One region of the Solibacillus sp. FSL W7-1324 genome, then DNA from elsewhere that is predicted to be linked to it. Evidence: predicted binding sites of a transcription regulator. Region 1 holds the regulator's gene; the other holds the start of a gene.
The links. The regulator Rex, encoded in region 1, represses fermentation and respiration genes when NADH is low (regulators of the CRP and FNR family bind a similar motif). The targets are predictions, from matches to a motif close to TTGTGAAATATTTCACAA.
Positions count from the first base shown of each region.

Region 1 (4,556 bases):
TAGGAATTGATATGGGCTCTGAAAATACCGAAGCAATTATGAGTGTCACAAAGGTAGCTCCGATTATGATTATTGCGACTGTATTTTTAGGACCGATTTTGGAAGAGCTTGTATTCCGCCGTGTCATTTTCGGATCGATTATACAAAACTATAATTTCTGGATTGCGAGCATAATCAGTGCAATTGTATTTGCTGCGATTCATATGGATTTTACGCATATTTTACTGTATACGATTTGCGGGATGATCTTCGCATTTTTATATCATAAAACAAAGCGTCTTCTCACACCGATTATCGCGCATGTCCTATTGAACGGTTTCGTCACATTTATCCAAATGAATGCCGATAAGTTTCAAATATAACTATTGCCCGCTATGTAATATAGCGGGTTTTTATATATAGAAAATAAAAAAACGCTACCCGGTTTCGATAGCGTTGTCATTAACTATTATTCATCTGTTCCATTTGTTTACGCTGCATTTCAAGCAGCTCCTCTACTTGCAGTTCACGTTCACGCTCTTCTTCTGCTAAGATGCGCTCTTTTTCAGCAACTTCATACTTCCGATAACCAAGACGCGCTATGACAATACTTAATTCATATAAAACAAATAATGGAATCGCTATAATAATATTCGATACTAAATCAGGCGGAGCCAGCAATACCGAAATTACAATTAAAACAAAATACGCATATTTCCGAAATTTCACCATAAGCTTCGGATTGATGATTCCGAGTCGTGAAAGAAACAGTGTCACAACAGGCAACTGAAATAGCAGCGCAAAAGGTACGATTAACTTAATTAAAAATGAGAAGAATTCATTAATACCGATTGTTTGCGTAATATTCAAATCATTGGATAAGTCCGTCATAAAGCGCATTATAAATGGAAATAACACAAAATAAGCAAAGGCTATTCCCCCTATACACAATATAAAAGCATACGGAATATATTTCAATGTTGCCTTACGTTCAGCCTCATGCAAACCAGGTGTTATAAACGCCCATAGCTGGTACAGCAATAATGGCGATACTATAACGGCCGCTACAATAAATGTTACTTGTAAATAAACGGTTAAAGGATCTGCCGGACTAAATGCGTTCATCGAAAAACTGGCAGCTAAATCACTGCGTTGAATGTATCGAATAAGTGGTTTCGCCGTATAGAAACCGATGAAAAGAGCCATCACGAAGAAAATCGCTACGAAGAATAGACGTTTTCTAAGCTCTTCCATATGTTCAACTACGGTTAATTCTCTTGAATTCATAGCAAGACATCCTTATTTTACTTAACTTCGTTTTTTTCGTTCTCTTTATGTTCAATCACTTTTTTCTTTGTATCGAAATCGTCATCGTCATCCGTCAGGCCCTTCGTAGCGCTACGGAATTCACGTAAAGTTGTCCCCATCGCACGACCTAATGATGGCAATTTTTTCGGACCGAATATTAACAAAGCAATCAGTCCAATGATAATCAGGCTCACAGGTGTAATCGCATTAAGATGTACAATCACTATAGCCACCTCCTCTATTATTATGTATATTTTACATTAATTAACTAGAATTTGCTATTTATAGTAATGAACATTTTGTTACTTACCTGAGTTTCGTACTAAATACGTAAGTGCCTGTAATTCTACCGATAGATCAATGTTCATTACTTTAATCGTGTCAGGAACAGATAATCTTACTGGAGTGAAATTTAATATACCTTTTGCATTTATTTTTACGAGTCGGTCTGTCATCATTTGTGCTGAGCGGGACGAAACCGTCAAAATTGCTAGCTCCGCGCCAAACTCCTCATACATTTCCTCCAAACGATCTGGATGGAATACTGGAATATCACTAATCGTTGTTCCTTCCATCGGTGCCTTCGTATCAAATGCTACAACGATACGCGTATTATGATTTTTTTGGAAGTTATATTTTAATAAGCCATTCCCCAAATTTCCGACTCCTATAAGCGCAACATTCATCGCCTCGTCCTGATCCAAAGTTTGACGGAAAAATTCGAGTAAATACTGAACATCATATCCATATCCCTTTTTACCGAGTGCTCCAAAATAGGAAAAGTCCCGTCGAATCGTAGCCGAATCTATTTTCATCGCATCACTTAATTCCTGTGAAGAAATACGCTTTTTACCTTCAGTTGCGAAGTTTTTCAAAAATCGATAATAAAGAGGAAGTCTTTTTGTTGTTGCTTGTGGAATTTTTACTTCTTGTTTCACACATTCTCCTCCTATGTACAGTTGCAAACTCTTTTTCTAATAATGCCTCCATATAACCTGTCGGGGCTTACCAACATGATTGTATCACGTAGTTGTCCCCAAGCGTTATGACACACTTATCATAAACTTCACTCTTTGTGCAGAAGCAAGTTAATCTTACTAAACAAGGAGCGACAAGTAAAGTATCCATCGTTGCGAACAATGTTCCCATACATTAAACTAAATAGGAAGAAACTGAGGTGTAAACATGATTGTCTTACAAGTGAATCAATTATATAAATCCTTTATTACAGATGAAATATTAAGCGGGGTAAAACTAGAAGTACAGCATCATGACCGCGTGGCATTAGTAGGGCGAAACGGTGCCGGCAAGTCAACGTTATTAAAAATAATTGCCGGTCAAATGAGCTATGATTCCGGTGAAATTATTATTCCAAAAGATATTCAAGTCGGTTATTTAGAGCAGCATGCAGGCATTGACTCTGAACTTTCGATTTGGGACGAAATGATGACAATTTTCGTAAATCTGCAAAAACAGGAACAAACATTGCGTCAACTTGAACAGCAAATGGCTGATCCTGCAATATATGAAGATAGCGAACAATATGCCCGCATCATGGCAGAGTATGACCAGTTGCAGCATGATTTCAAAGATGCAGGCGGTTACCAGTATGAAGCCGATACCCGCTCTGTTCTGCATGGGATGCAATTTTTCCCTGAAGATTATCAAAAGCCGATCCGTTCACTATCCGGCGGACAACGAACACGCTTAGCACTCGCAAAGCTTCTTTTGTCCAAGCCCGACCTCCTTATTTTAGATGAGCCGACCAACCACCTGGACATTGAAACATTGTCATGGCTGGAAGGCTATTTAAAAGGTTATGACGGCGCAATTTTAATCGTTTCGCATGACCGTTATTTCTTAGATCAGGTCGTGTCGATTGTTTACGAAGTGTCCCGTACGAAAGTGTCGAAGTATGTAGGCAACTACAGTGCTTATTTAGATGAAAAGGCGAAAAACTATGAACGCGATTTAAAAATGTATGAGCGTCAAATGGATGAAAAGGCGAAACTCGAAACATTTATCCAAAAGAATCTTGCCCGAGCTTCGACTACAAAAATGGCCCAATCACGTCGTAAAGTGCTGGAAAAGACAAGTTGGATGGAATCTCCGGATGGCGATGAAAAGAGTGCAAACTTCGGCTTTACGATTGAGCGTCAAAGTGGAAATGACGTGCTGTCGATTGATAATTTAAAAATCGGCTTTACGGACAAAGCTATTTCCGAAAATATTGGAATGCGCGTCTTTAGAGAAGATCGTATTGCACTTGTCGGTCCAAACGGTGTTGGGAAATCTACGTTATTGAAAACAATCGTCCAAGATATTGAGGCACTTGCCGGGGACATTCGATACGGTACAAATGTTCAAATTGGCTATTATGATCAGGAGCAGGCGAAACTTCATTCGAATAAATCGGTTCTTAGTGAGCTTTGGGATGAATGGCCGTTACTGAACGAAAAGGATATCCGGAATATTTTAGGTCGCTTCCTGTTTAGTGGAGATGACGTATCAAAAACGGTAAACTCCCTATCAGGTGGAGAAAAGGCACGACTTGCACTTGCGAAATTAATGATGCAAAAATCTAATTTTCTAGTACTCGACGAGCCGACAAACCATTTAGACTTAGACAGTAAAGAAATACTGGAAAATGCTTTAATCGATTATCCAGGAACATTGCTATTCGTATCCCATGACCGTTATTTCATCAATCGTATTGCTACTAAAGTCGTTGAACTATCAGGCACAGGTTCATTCGAGTATTTAGGCGACTACGATTATTATGTGGAAAAGAAACAGGAGCTTGAAGAATTAGCTGCAATGAAAGCCGCAGCAGTTGAAAAGAATTCAACTGAACCGGCTGTCCAAGCGAAGACTACATCGACGATTGATAAGGATGCTAAAAAAAGAGAACGCCAAATTCGTCGTGCAATTGAAGATATTGAAAAGCAGATGGGCGCTTTAGATGAAAAAATCGCCATCTTTGAAGAACAATTATGTGATCCTGACATTTTTTCGGATCATGAAAAAACGCTATCCATTCAATCTGAGCTGAATGATGTAAAGGAACAGCATGAAGCATTTGAAATGGAATGGCTTGAACTGAATGAAGAGCTCGAACAGCTATAATGATGGAGTGTCCAGCAACATATGGACACTCCTTTTTTATATCTATACACAAGTCTGCTTTACGAGGAACATATTTTTTTGATTGTTATTGTATAATATTAAAGCTTTCTATCATCTTATCTACATAATAATCATATATATAG
Region 1 covers NZ_JBBOYH010000001.1:3,347,215-3,351,770, forward strand. Annotated here, with positions in the region: gene MKY71_RS16675 (CPBP family intramembrane glutamic endopeptidase) at 1-362, shown strand, start outside; gene tatC (twin-arginine translocase subunit TatC) at 442-1,266, opposite strand; gene tatA (twin-arginine translocase TatA/TatE family subunit) at 1,284-1,511, opposite strand; gene MKY71_RS16690 (redox-sensing transcriptional repressor Rex) at 1,590-2,225, opposite strand; gene MKY71_RS16695 (ABC-F family ATP-binding cassette domain-containing protein) at 2,473-4,413, shown strand.

Region 2 (4,556 bases), 1.0 Mb from region 1:
TCATTGAAAATTGCTAAACCGCCATCAAGTGTTTCATGGAAACGCACTTCTTCATTTTTGATAACACGTTGAATAAATGCTTCCTTCTCTTTTACTTGCGGATAGAAATCTTCCATAATCTCTCCGACAGTCGGCACTAATTCGAACATGAACGGCTTTTCGATGCCGATTTTTTTCGCATAGCGGACAGCACGACGTAATAAACGGCGTAATACATAGCCACGGCCTTCATTTGATGGTAATGCACCGTCACCGATAGCAAACGCTACTGTACGGATATGGTCGGCAATTACTTTGAATGGAGTATTCACATCTTCAGTTGATCCGAAAATTTCATTTAAATCCACTTCATGCGGACGTTTGTACGTACGGTTTGCAAACGTTTCTGTTTTTTCGATGATTGGCATGAAAAGATCTGTATCAAAGTTTGTCGGTACATTTTGTACTACAGAAACGATACGTTCAAGACCCATACCTGTATCGATATTTTGCTTTGGAAGTGGTGTATATGTGCCATCCGGATTGTGGTTGAATTGAGAAAATACAAGGTTCCAAATTTCAAGATAACGTTCGTTTTCCCCGCCTGTATACATTTCTTCCGCCGGCGCACCAACACCGTACTCTTCACCGCGGTCATAGAAGATTTCAGAGTTTGGACCAGATGGACCTTCACCGATATCCCAGAAGTTGCCTTCAAGTCGGATTAGACGCTCTTTCGGCACTCCGATTTCATTGTGCCATACGTCATATGCTTCCTGGTCTTCAGGGTGGATTGTTACCGATAACTTTTCAGGATCGAAGCCCATCCATTTTGGATCCGTTAAAAATTCCCAAGCGTAATGAATTGATTCTTTTTTAAAGTAATCCCCGATTGAGAAGTTCCCTAACATTTCAAAGAATGTATGGTGACGCGCTGTTTTCCCTACATTTTCGATATCGTTTGTACGAATTGATTTTTGTGCGTTCGTAATGCGCGGGTTATCGGGAATGATACGTCCGTCAAAATATGGTTTTAATGTAGCTACTCCCGAGTTGATCCATAATAGTGATGGGTCATTGATTGGAACTAATGGTGCTGATGGTTCAATATGATGCCCTTTTTCTTTAAAGAAATTCAAATAAAGACGACGAATTTCAGAACCTGTCATAATTTTTGTTGTCATGATTTTTTTCCTCCTAATTTTTGTTGAAGTCGATGAGTTTTGGTACATCTTAATAACAGCTGCACGTAAATAATTGATTCTTTCACCGGTTATATTAATAATTCGCTGAAGAAAACAAAAAAAGCCCTCATCCCGGTAAAGGGACGAAGACTATTATCTCGTGGTACCACCCTAATTTATAATGCGCTATGCATTATATCTCAAGTGCTTGTAACGTAAGCAGACGGCAGGGATTAGCTGCACTCTGGAGTAGCTTTCAGTATTTATTCGGGGAGATTTTTTCAGCCGGGAAATCTCTTTCTGCTCACGAAGTCCATACGTACTTGTTCCATCATCGTTTTCATTTTATTATGCTCTTCATTATAAAAAATAGACATCGCGCTGTCAATCGGCATTCCTTAATAATTGAAACGTTTTTTCGTCAGTAAAATTAAAAGGATTGCAGGTACTGTACATATAATCATTCCTAAGAACGCCAAACCTGGCTCGATTTCATAAAGTGCACCACCTAATAATGTTAGAACCGCTGCACTTAAACTCATCGCTAGTGCTGAATAGATCCCTTGTGCATTTGGAATCTGCTCCTGCGGTAAAGCTTTGGAAATATAGCGTATAAAGGCATAATGTGCCATCGCAAACGACAGTGCATGAAGTGCCTGAGAGAAGATAAACATCGGCATATTCGGAAATGCATATACAAGTATCCATCGAACGGTCGAACCAATTGCCGCGATAAGCAATAAAGAAGACGGCTTCCATTTTGTTAAAATTGTATCGGCCTTATAAAAATAAAGAACTTCAAAAATTACTGCAACATTTAAAATCATTCCGATATAAAACGGATTGACATTCAGATCCTGCAGATAAATATATCCGTAGTTATAGTACGATGCATGCGCCCCCTGAAGCAGAATGACGACAAACAATACGATGATAAAGCTCTTTACTTCAAAGAGACCCTTCATGGAGAGCGTTTTTCGCTCCTCTTTAACCGTCACGATATTTAATACTTGAGGCGCAGGCATGAACTGAATAATGAGTAATGACGTTAAACCTAAAATCATCATCCATAAAATCATTCGCTCCCCGTACATTCCGCTGATCATACTGATGATTAATACTGCGACGACAAATCCGAACGACCCGAAAGAACGAGCTCTCCCGTAATGGATGGATCCATGTTGCATTAGTGTGGAGGCACTGCTCTCAACAGCCGGTAACAATGCCGGGTAAAAAGCACTGAACAGCAATGTCATTAAAAATAAGCCGGCAAATGAATTAATCGGTATGTACAGCAGTGTCACAATTAATGAACTTGCCGTAAAAAAGATCAGCACATTTTTGTTGCTCATTACTTTTGACACAAACGGGAAGATAAACATCGTTGAGGCAGCCCGTGCAACTAGCCCAAAGCCCATTATAATGCTTGCTTCTGATACCGTAAGCCCTTTATCGTTGATAAGCCAACCTGTCCAATATGGAAGAAAAATCCCCCATGTAATAAAGAACATAAAGAAATTTTTCGCGAGCCAGCGCTGATTATTCATTGTCTTCATCCTTTTTCATTTTTATTAATTTGAATATTAACACGAGAAATACTACAATAATGTGAGAAATCTCATATTTTATTGGAAGGAGTTGCTTTATACTTTGAGAAAGTTACCAATAGATGAAAGTCTCAAATATATCGAACAATACCCGATTTCCCAGTATTTTTCGTTTGATATTGTTCCATTTATCCACGTGTATGAATTCGATAAAGGCGAATTTATTTTTCATGAGCATTCATTCCCCGATTATTTGTATTACATGGTTGAGGGAAAAGCTAAATTGTATATTACCCATAAAAACGGTAAAATTTCGCTCATTGATTTTATTACAGCGCCTACATTTATGGGGGAAATGGAATTATTAAATGCTGAACGTTACTCAAAAGGCATTCAAACTTTATCCAAGTCCGTATGTTTTGCGATTTCGATTCAGGAAGTGAAAGAAAAATTATTGGCAGATCCTGTGTTTCTGAAAATGCTTTGTATTTTTTTAAGTCATAAAGCAACGACAGCAACGGCGAAATATACGCAAAATCAGGCTTATCCACTTGAAAACCGGTTAGCCTCATTCATTTTACTATCTTCGGATCAGCAATTCTATAAAGAAAAACATACAGAAGTATGTGATTACTTAGGGGTATCTTATCGCCACCTGTTATTTGTTCTTGCACAATTCAGTGAAGCAGGCTATATAACGAAGCAAAACCGCGGATACGTTCTGACAAATCGTTCTGAACTGGAAAAGCTTGCTGCAGAAATTACGTACTAAAAAAAGACTGCGCTAAATTTTTAGCACAGTCTTTGAAAGATATTATATAAACATACCAGCAATTGCAGCTGATAATAAAGATGCCAATGTTCCTGCAGCTACTGCTTTAATCGCAAGTTTTGCAATGATTGGACGTTTATCCGGTGCCATACCACCTAAACCACCGATTAAAATACCCATTGAACTTAAGTTTGCAAAACCACAAAGTGCAAACGAAATGATAATGGCTGTTTTGTCAGAAAGTTCGCCGATAACCGGACCAAAGTTAGAATATGCAACAAATTCATTTAAAATTAATTTTTGACCGATAAATGAACCTGCACGTACTGCTTCATCCCAAGGAACACCAATTAAAAATGCTAATGGCGCAAAGACATAGCCCAATAAACCTTCAAGCGTTACATTATCAAAACCGAATAATCCTGTAATGCCACCTAAAATACCATTTAATAACGCAATTAATGCGATGAAACTTAATAGCATTGCACCAACGTTTACAGCTAATTTCAAACCGTCAGATGCACCTGATGCAGCTGCATCAATAACGTTTGTCGCTTCAGAATTACGTTCTAATTTAAAGTCATCTTCATTTACTTCTTCTGTTTCAGGAATCATTAATTTCGCCATAACCAATCCTGCTGGAGCAGCCATGAAACTAGCCGCCAGTAGGTATTCAAGAGGAACACCTAATACTGAATAACCGATTAAGACCGAACCTGAAACCGATGCAAGTCCACCTGTCATAACAGCGAACATTTGCGATTTCGTCATTTTATTTAAAAATGGACGAATTACAAGCGGTGCTTCTGTTTGTCCAACGAAAATATTGGCAGCAGCATTTACCGATTCCGCTTTTGTTGTACCTAATACTTTTGATAAGAAACCACCAATAATCTTAATGATAAATTGCATAATACCTAAGTAGTAAAGCACAGAGATTAAAGATGAGAAGAAAATAATAATAGTTAATACACTCATCGCGAATACAAAACCAACATTATCCGGATTTGCTAAACCGCCGAATACGAAGTTAATCCCCTCATTGGCATAACCAATCAGCTTCTGAACACCTTC
Region 2 covers NZ_JBBOYH010000001.1:2,351,416-2,355,971, forward strand. Annotated here, with positions in the region: gene alaS (alanine--tRNA ligase) at 1-1,163, opposite strand, end outside; gene MKY71_RS11690 (MFS transporter) at 1,562-2,710, opposite strand; gene yeiL (transcriptional regulator YeiL) at 2,814-3,482, shown strand; gene MKY71_RS11700 (NupC/NupG family nucleoside CNT transporter) at 3,525-4,556, opposite strand, start outside.
Region 2: yeiL (transcriptional regulator YeiL) is a predicted target of Rex. The motif match lies at 2,770-2,787, and genes of this name have one in related genera.